2 regions of the Rhizomicrobium palustre genome follow, and region 2 is predicted to be linked to the other one. Evidence: riboswitches for the same ligand, from Rfam matches in the RefSeq annotation. Region 2 holds a riboswitch; the other holds the start of a gene.
What was found. Region 2 has a riboswitch for glycine ahead of gcvT (glycine cleavage system aminomethyltransferase GcvT). Riboswitches for the same ligand answer to the same signal wherever they lie in the genome.
Positions count from the first base shown of each region.

Region 1 (3,409 bases), 2.5 Mb from region 2:
GCGCACGCCGGAGAGCATGTTCGCGGCTCCGGCGGCATCAAGCTTCTTGCGCAAATTGCTGACATGGCTGTCGACGGTCCGGTCCAACGCATCGCCGCCGGGAAGACATGCATCCACTAGCTCGCCGCGCGAAAAGACTTTGCTGGGCATGCGCGCCATATGCGCCAGAATGCGAAATTCCGTCAGCGTTAGCTGCAACGTGGAGGTGTCGCTGCCCTGATTGACCTGTACCACATAGCTATCAAGATCGATGGTGACGGGCCCCACCCGTAGCAGACCGCCGAACCTTGCAGCGCTCGCGCGCCTAAGCACCGCCTTAGCACGGGCTACCACTTCGATGGGGTTGAACGGTTTGACCACGTAATCGTCGGCGCCGATCCGCAGGCCCTGCAAGCGATCTATATCCTTATCGAGCGCGGTGATCATTATCACGGGCGTATTTCCACGCCGGCGGATTTCCGCGATCACCTCCCATCCGTCCATTTGGGGCATCTTCACGTCCAGGAGCACGATATCGGGCTTCAGAGCGAGATGCAGGTCGAGGGCGATCTTGCCGTCGGCGGCATTGACCGTTCGAAATCCCTCGCGTTCGAAATAGGCGGATAGAATCTCGCCGATTTCTTTATCGTCTTCCGCAATCAGAACCAGATCACTCATGGCTTCAGTACTTGATGGCTGCCTCTGGTGCATGCCACGGCGCAGCGAAGAGATCGAGATGGCCACAGCCTGCTTGCACGAGGTCTCGACTATACCTCCATATTCGAACAACTCAAGATTGGGCGTAGACTACCGCACAACGCTCAAGGCGTGCGCTGGAAGCCTGGAAGCTTCCATTGCCAAGTAATGGCCCCCGCGCGCAGCCCAAATCCAGCGCCAAAAGCGATGATGCCGCATAAAATGGGATCCAGCGCGGTCGCTCGCAAGATCACGAATGTCGCGGCGGTGGCAAGAGCGGCGGTGATATAGACTTCCCGCTGCAACAGTGCGGAAGGGGTCTCCGCGAAGATATCACGCAAGATGCCGCCAAAGGCAGCGGTGATTGCGCCCATAGCTACAGCGACGAGTGGGGCCACGCCCGCATCCAACGCTTTCCATGCGCCCAGCACCGCATATCCGGCGAGCCCCACTGCATCCAGCCAGATAAGCGCGCTGGAGCGCCACAAGCGATGGCCCAATAGCCAAACCAGTGTGGCTCCGATGATGCACACCAGCAAATATCCGCTCGTGTGGATCCAGAATACCGGTGCACCTATGATAATATCGCGCAGCGTGCCGCCTCCAATGCCGGTGACAAGAGCGAAAACCGCGAATGCGATGAAGTCGTGGCGGTTCCTTGCGGCGGCAAGTGCCCCGGTCATAGCGAAAACAGCCACCCCCGCATAGTCGAGCGCCATCAGTACGCCTTTGGCGCTTCCAAGCCAGGGAAGGGCGGCGCCTGCGCGAGAAAAGGCGAAGATTTGATCCATTTATAAGGTCCTCATGGCAAGCGTTTTGGCACCCGCAATTCCGCGGCGCCCCACCTGTCATGGAACCTGAGAGTTTCGTCCGCGCACGGACTACCCCTTCGGTGGATGCCTTTCCGCATCGCTCTTCAGATCGTCCTGGCGATACGGTCCTTTTGCCTGAGAGTTTCCGGGGCGGTTGCTCCTTCGGCGCCGGTGTCCCGGTCTCTCCCGTATCGTCATAACGGACGCGACGGCTTATGCACGGATCGCCGGGCTTTGCCAATGGCTGGCTGATTGGATGGCGTTTCTACTTATCCGTGCCGGGGGCGGCTTCGAGCGGGTCGAGCCCATACGGCGGTTTGCGCCAATGGGTGTGCTGCTCATAGCTATACGCAAGGCCATAGAGGCGGCCCTCGTCGAAGCGCCGTCCAAGCATTTGCAAACCTACCGGCAGGCCATCCGTGAACCCTGCGGGTACGGTGATCGCGGGCATGCCGGTGGCGGGCGAGATCAGCTGCGAGTTATCGCCTTTGTATTGGCTGGTGGCGTTTTCCTGCGCTGGCGGTGGGAAACGCCAGGTGGGATAGATCAGCGCGTCGAGTTCGGCGCCATCCATCGCCGCTTCCACATCCTTCAGGAAAGCAGCTCGGCCTGGATGATCCAGCATATAGGGGCAGGTCGTGCCGGGGTCGGATTTGGAATTCTTCAGAAAGCGTTTGAAGTCGTATTCGTTTTGCGGCGCGTAAAGCCCAGCCTGATACACGCTTTCCACGTCCTTTACCTTGGAGGGGGAATGCGCCTTGGCGAGTGTGGTGTTCACGTCAAACGCGAAGCGCGAACAATAATACCCGTCGTTGAGATGAATCTTGAGATTGGGAATTTCCACCGCTTCGACAATCGTGGCCCCTGCGGCTTTAAGCTCTTCGATGGCGCGGTTGAAGGTGGCCAGCACTTTGGGATCGGTGTCCTCCACCGGCGCCAGGGCGCGCAACACACCGATCCGCGCGCTCTTCAAGGCGTCCCGTTTGAGGAATTTTATGTACTCAACCTTGGCGCGGGCAGCTGGATTTTGGGTGATCGAATCCGCGCCATCTTCACCGCTGATGATGCTCAGAATGCGGGCATTGTCTTCCACGCTGCGGGTCATGGGGCCTGCGGTATCGCGATCAAGCTCCAAGGGGATGATACCGCTGCGGCTGACAAGGCCGAGGCTTGGGCGCATGCCAACCAGGCTCGTAAAGGATGATGGTCCGCGTACGGAATTTCCGGTGTCGGTGCCAAGCCCTGCCAAGCCGAAGCTCGCCGCTATACCGCTGGCCGTTCCCCCTGATGAACCTGCGGGCGTACGCGCGCGGTCATAGGCGTTGGCGGTAACGCCATAGGACGAACTCACCGTATTGCGCGGGCTGAAGGCCCATTCGGCCATATTGGTCTTGGCAAGAATGATTGCGCCGGCCGCTTTCAGGCGCTGAATGATCGCTGCATCCTGGGCCGGAAAATTATCGAGCAGCGCTTTTGATCCGGCGCTGGTGGGAAAGCCGACCGTATCGATATTGTCTTTGACCAGAAGCGGTACGCAGAAGAGCGGCTTCGTATTGCGCAAGCTTTGCGGCTCTTCATCCAGCTTGCGCGCATCCTCCAAAGCAGCCTGATTGATCAGGGCGATGGTGTTCAGCTTAAGCGGCTTGTCATATGCCTCAATTCTGCGCAGGTACGCTTTAACTACACGCACGCAAGTTGTGCGCTTTTCGGCGATGGCGTGTTGAATGTCTTGGATGCGCCCTTCGGTCACCAGGGCGTCGGTATTCATTGCTGCTTCTGCGGCCCGCGCGCCAAAGATGCTTAAGCTCACATAAACGGCCACGCTGGCGATCTGGCGAAGCGTCATCAACTCACGATCCTTTTATAGGCGTGATGAAAAACAGAGCGTCCTTGCGTTGCACCACCGATTGACAAAAAATACA
Region 1 covers NZ_JAASRM010000001.1:492,084-495,492, reverse strand. Annotated here, with positions in the region: gene FHS83_RS02145 (response regulator) at 1-657, opposite strand, end outside; gene FHS83_RS02140 (trimeric intracellular cation channel family protein) at 801-1,466, opposite strand; glycine riboswitch at 1,519-1,597, opposite strand; glycine riboswitch at 1,601-1,686, opposite strand; gene FHS83_RS02135 (amidase) at 1,753-3,333, opposite strand.
Region 1: another riboswitch for glycine. It lies ahead of FHS83_RS02140 (trimeric intracellular cation channel family protein); the one in region 2 lies ahead of gcvT (glycine cleavage system aminomethyltransferase GcvT).

Region 2 (3,409 bases):
CCACCGCGGCCTCGCCACCCTTGGCGACGGTCTTGCCGACAGAGGGGACTTCCACGAACACGACGTCACCGAGCTGCTCGGTGGCGTGGCTGGTGATGCCGACGGTGCCTTCATCACCCTCGACGCGGATCCATTCGTGCTGGTCCGTGTAATAGGTCTTCGACATGGGTCAGGCTCCTCGCTTGTAGCGGTTGGGGACGAAAGGCATGGGGGCCACTTTGGCCGGGACGGGTTTGCCGCGGACGATGAGGTCGATCTCGCTGCCATCGGCAGCAAAGGCAGACTCGACATAGCCCATGGCGACCGGGGCATTCAGGCTGGGGCCGAAGCCGCCCGAGGTGATCTTGCCGATGATACGGCCGGTCTTATCGGCGATCTCGGTGCCCTCGCGCGCCGGGGCGCGGCCTTCGGGGCGGATACCGACGCGCTTGCGGGCGGTGCCGTTAAGAACCCGCTCCATGATCTTGTCGGCAGCCGGGAAGCCCTTTTCGGTCTTGCGGCGCTTGCCGATGGCCCAGACGAGATTGGCTTCGGCGGGATCGGTGGTTTCGTCGATGTCATGGCCATAGAGGCAAAGACCGGCTTCGAGGCGCAGGGAATCGCGGGCGCCGAGGCCGATCGGCATCACATCCGGGTCGGCGAGCAGCGCGCGGGCGAGCTTTTCGGCATCCTGGCCGCCGACGGAGATTTCAAAGCCGTCCTCGCCGGTATAGCCGGTGCGGCTGACGATGGCCTCCACACCTGCCACTACGGCGCGGCGCACGCGCATGAAGGTCAGGCTGTCGATGCCGGGCGAGAGCTTTTCCAGCACCGCACCCGCGGCCGGGCCTTGCAGGGCCAGAAGGGCACGGTCGGGACGCTGTTCCAGCGCCACCTCGCCCGCCAGCTCGCGGGAGATATGGGCGAAGTCGCTGTCCTTCATGGAGGCGTTGACGACGAGATACATCGCGCTCTCGCCTGCCAGCCGCGAGGCCATGAAGTCGTCCTTGATGCCCCCTTCAGCATTGAGGAGCAGGCCATAGCGCTGCTGACCTTCTTTGAGGCCAATGAAATCCGACGGCGCCAGCTTCTCGAGCGCGGCGGCGGGATTGGCGCCATGCAGGAAGGCCTGGCCCATATGCGAGACATCGAACAGCCCGGCTTTCTCGCGGGTGTGCAGATGCTCTTTCAGGATACCAGCCGGATACTGCACCGGCATTTCATAGCCCGCGAAGGGGACGAGTTTGGCGCCAAGCTCCACATGCAATGCATAGAGCGGCGTACGGCGTAAGGCTTCAGCGTCGGTCATAAAGGCCCAATGACGTTTGAGATGAGCGCCTTCCGCGTCCTCGCGGAATCCGCGCCCCTCTGTCATTGGACCTGAGAGATTTCCCCCTGACCGCTTGGCGGATCGGGGTTACCCCTTCGGTGAGACACGCTGAACGCGCATCTGCTTTCCAGAAGTTCATCCCCTTCGCGGTCCTTTTGCCTGAGAGTTTCCGGGGCGGTTGCTCCTTCGGCCTTCGCCTTCGGCTTCGGCCCGACAAGTCGGCCTTCGCAGAACGCGAGGGCTGGAACTGTCTGCCTTGGCAGAAGGAAAACGTCTCCCGCGAGGGATCGTTTGCTCACCACAAAACCGGCGCCTCCCGGCGGGGCCTTGCGTTGGGGGGAAGTATCACGAGGGGGGGATGGAGTGTCAACGAGAAGGCAGTGATTGTTTTTGCGGCAGGAAAGTTATCCCCCACCCTTCGCCAGTTCCCCACTCCCCTTGAGGGAGAGGAAGAAAAATCACGGGGTTAGGGGCGCGCCGCATGACTGGTCGAAAGGAACAAAGAGGCGCGGCGCTAACCCCGATGATTTTTCAGGTGAGGGGTGAGTGCCGCGATAGTGACCCCTCACCCGCAAAATCTAGCACTTAGCCTCGGATCGCATAGGCTCGGCCAATCTTGCACTCGGCTAAGTGCAAGATTTTGTGCCCTCTCCCTCAAGGGGAGAGGGAAACAGGACTTACATCCGCTCCGGAACTTCGATCCCGAGCAAATCCAGGACTTTGGTCAGAGTTTCCAGCGTCAGGCCGCAAAGGCCGAGGCGCGAGAGGCGCTTTTCCTCGTCATGCTCGCTCATGACGTGGTGTTCAGCGTAAAAGCGGCTGAAGGCCTGGGCGAGCGTGAACACATACTCGCAGAGGATGTTCGGGGCGCGCTTTTCCTCGGCGGCTTCCATCGCATCGGGAAGCGCCAGGATCTGCAACATCAGCGCGCGCTCTTCCGGCGAGCGGATCACCGGCGCGGTACCGATCAGCCCCTCTTCCGCCGCGCGGCGCAGGATCGAACGGATGCGCACCGCCGCGTACTGCAAATACGGGCCGGTCTTACCCTCGAATTTGGTGAAACGCTCGAGGTCGAAAATGTAGTCCGTCAGGCGGTAATTGGAGAGATCGGCGAATTTCAGCGCCGCCACGCCCACCTTCTGAGCGATGTCTTCTTTCTCGGCTTCGGGATAATCGGCACCGATGCCCGCTTCCGTAAGACGCTTCCTGGCCTCCTCGGTGGTCATGGCAATGAGATCGAACAGCTTCATCACCCCGCCCGCACGGGTCTTGAAGGGCTTGCCGTCGGCGCCGTTCATGGTGCCGAAACCGGCATGTTCCAGCTCGGCCTTGCCCGCGAGACCGGCCTTCTTGGCGGCGCGGAAAACCTGCTCGAAATGGCCGTGCTGGCGCTGATCGACCACATAGAGAATGAGGTTCGGGTCCAGCTCCTTCACGCGATCGACAATGGTCGCCAGATCGGTGGTGCCGTAGAGTACCGCGCCATCCGACTTCAAAAGGATCAGCGGCGGCATTTCTTTTTTGTCGCCGGGCTCGGCAACCTGCACGACGAGCGCGCCTTGGCTTTCTTCCGCAAGACCGCGCGCCTTCAAATCCTCGACCATCGGCGGGATGATGGGATCGACGCTGGCTTCGCCATTCCAAAGATCGAACTCGACGCCGAGGCTGGCATATTCGCGCTTGAGGCCCTTCTCGGACACCGCGAAGAAATGCTTCCACAGCGCGACATAACCGGGACGCCCGCCCTGCAATTCGGCGGTGGCTTTGCGGGCCAGTTCGAGCCGCGCTTCATCGGCTTTGCAGGCCGCTGACGCTGCCGGATAGAGGACCTCAAGATCATCCATGGTGACGGGCGATTCTTCCGGATAAGGGCCGGTGAAAGCCTCGTCGAAATAGATCGGCGCGATACCGCGCAAGGCCACTTCGGAGATCAGCTGGCCCATTTGCAGGCCCCAATCGCCGAGATGAACGTCGCCGACGACCTTCCAGCCATTGGCGCGGAACAGCCGTTTCAGACTGTCGCCGATGATCGCCGAACGCAGATGACCGACATGCATGGGCTTGGCGACATTCGGGCCGCCGTAATCGATCACCATCGTC
Region 2 covers NZ_JAASRM010000001.1:3,040,081-3,043,489, reverse strand. Annotated here, with positions in the region: gene gcvH (glycine cleavage system protein GcvH) at 1-166, opposite strand, end outside; gene gcvT (glycine cleavage system aminomethyltransferase GcvT) at 170-1,288, opposite strand; glycine riboswitch at 1,338-1,450, opposite strand; gene argS (arginine--tRNA ligase) at 1,987-3,409, opposite strand, start outside.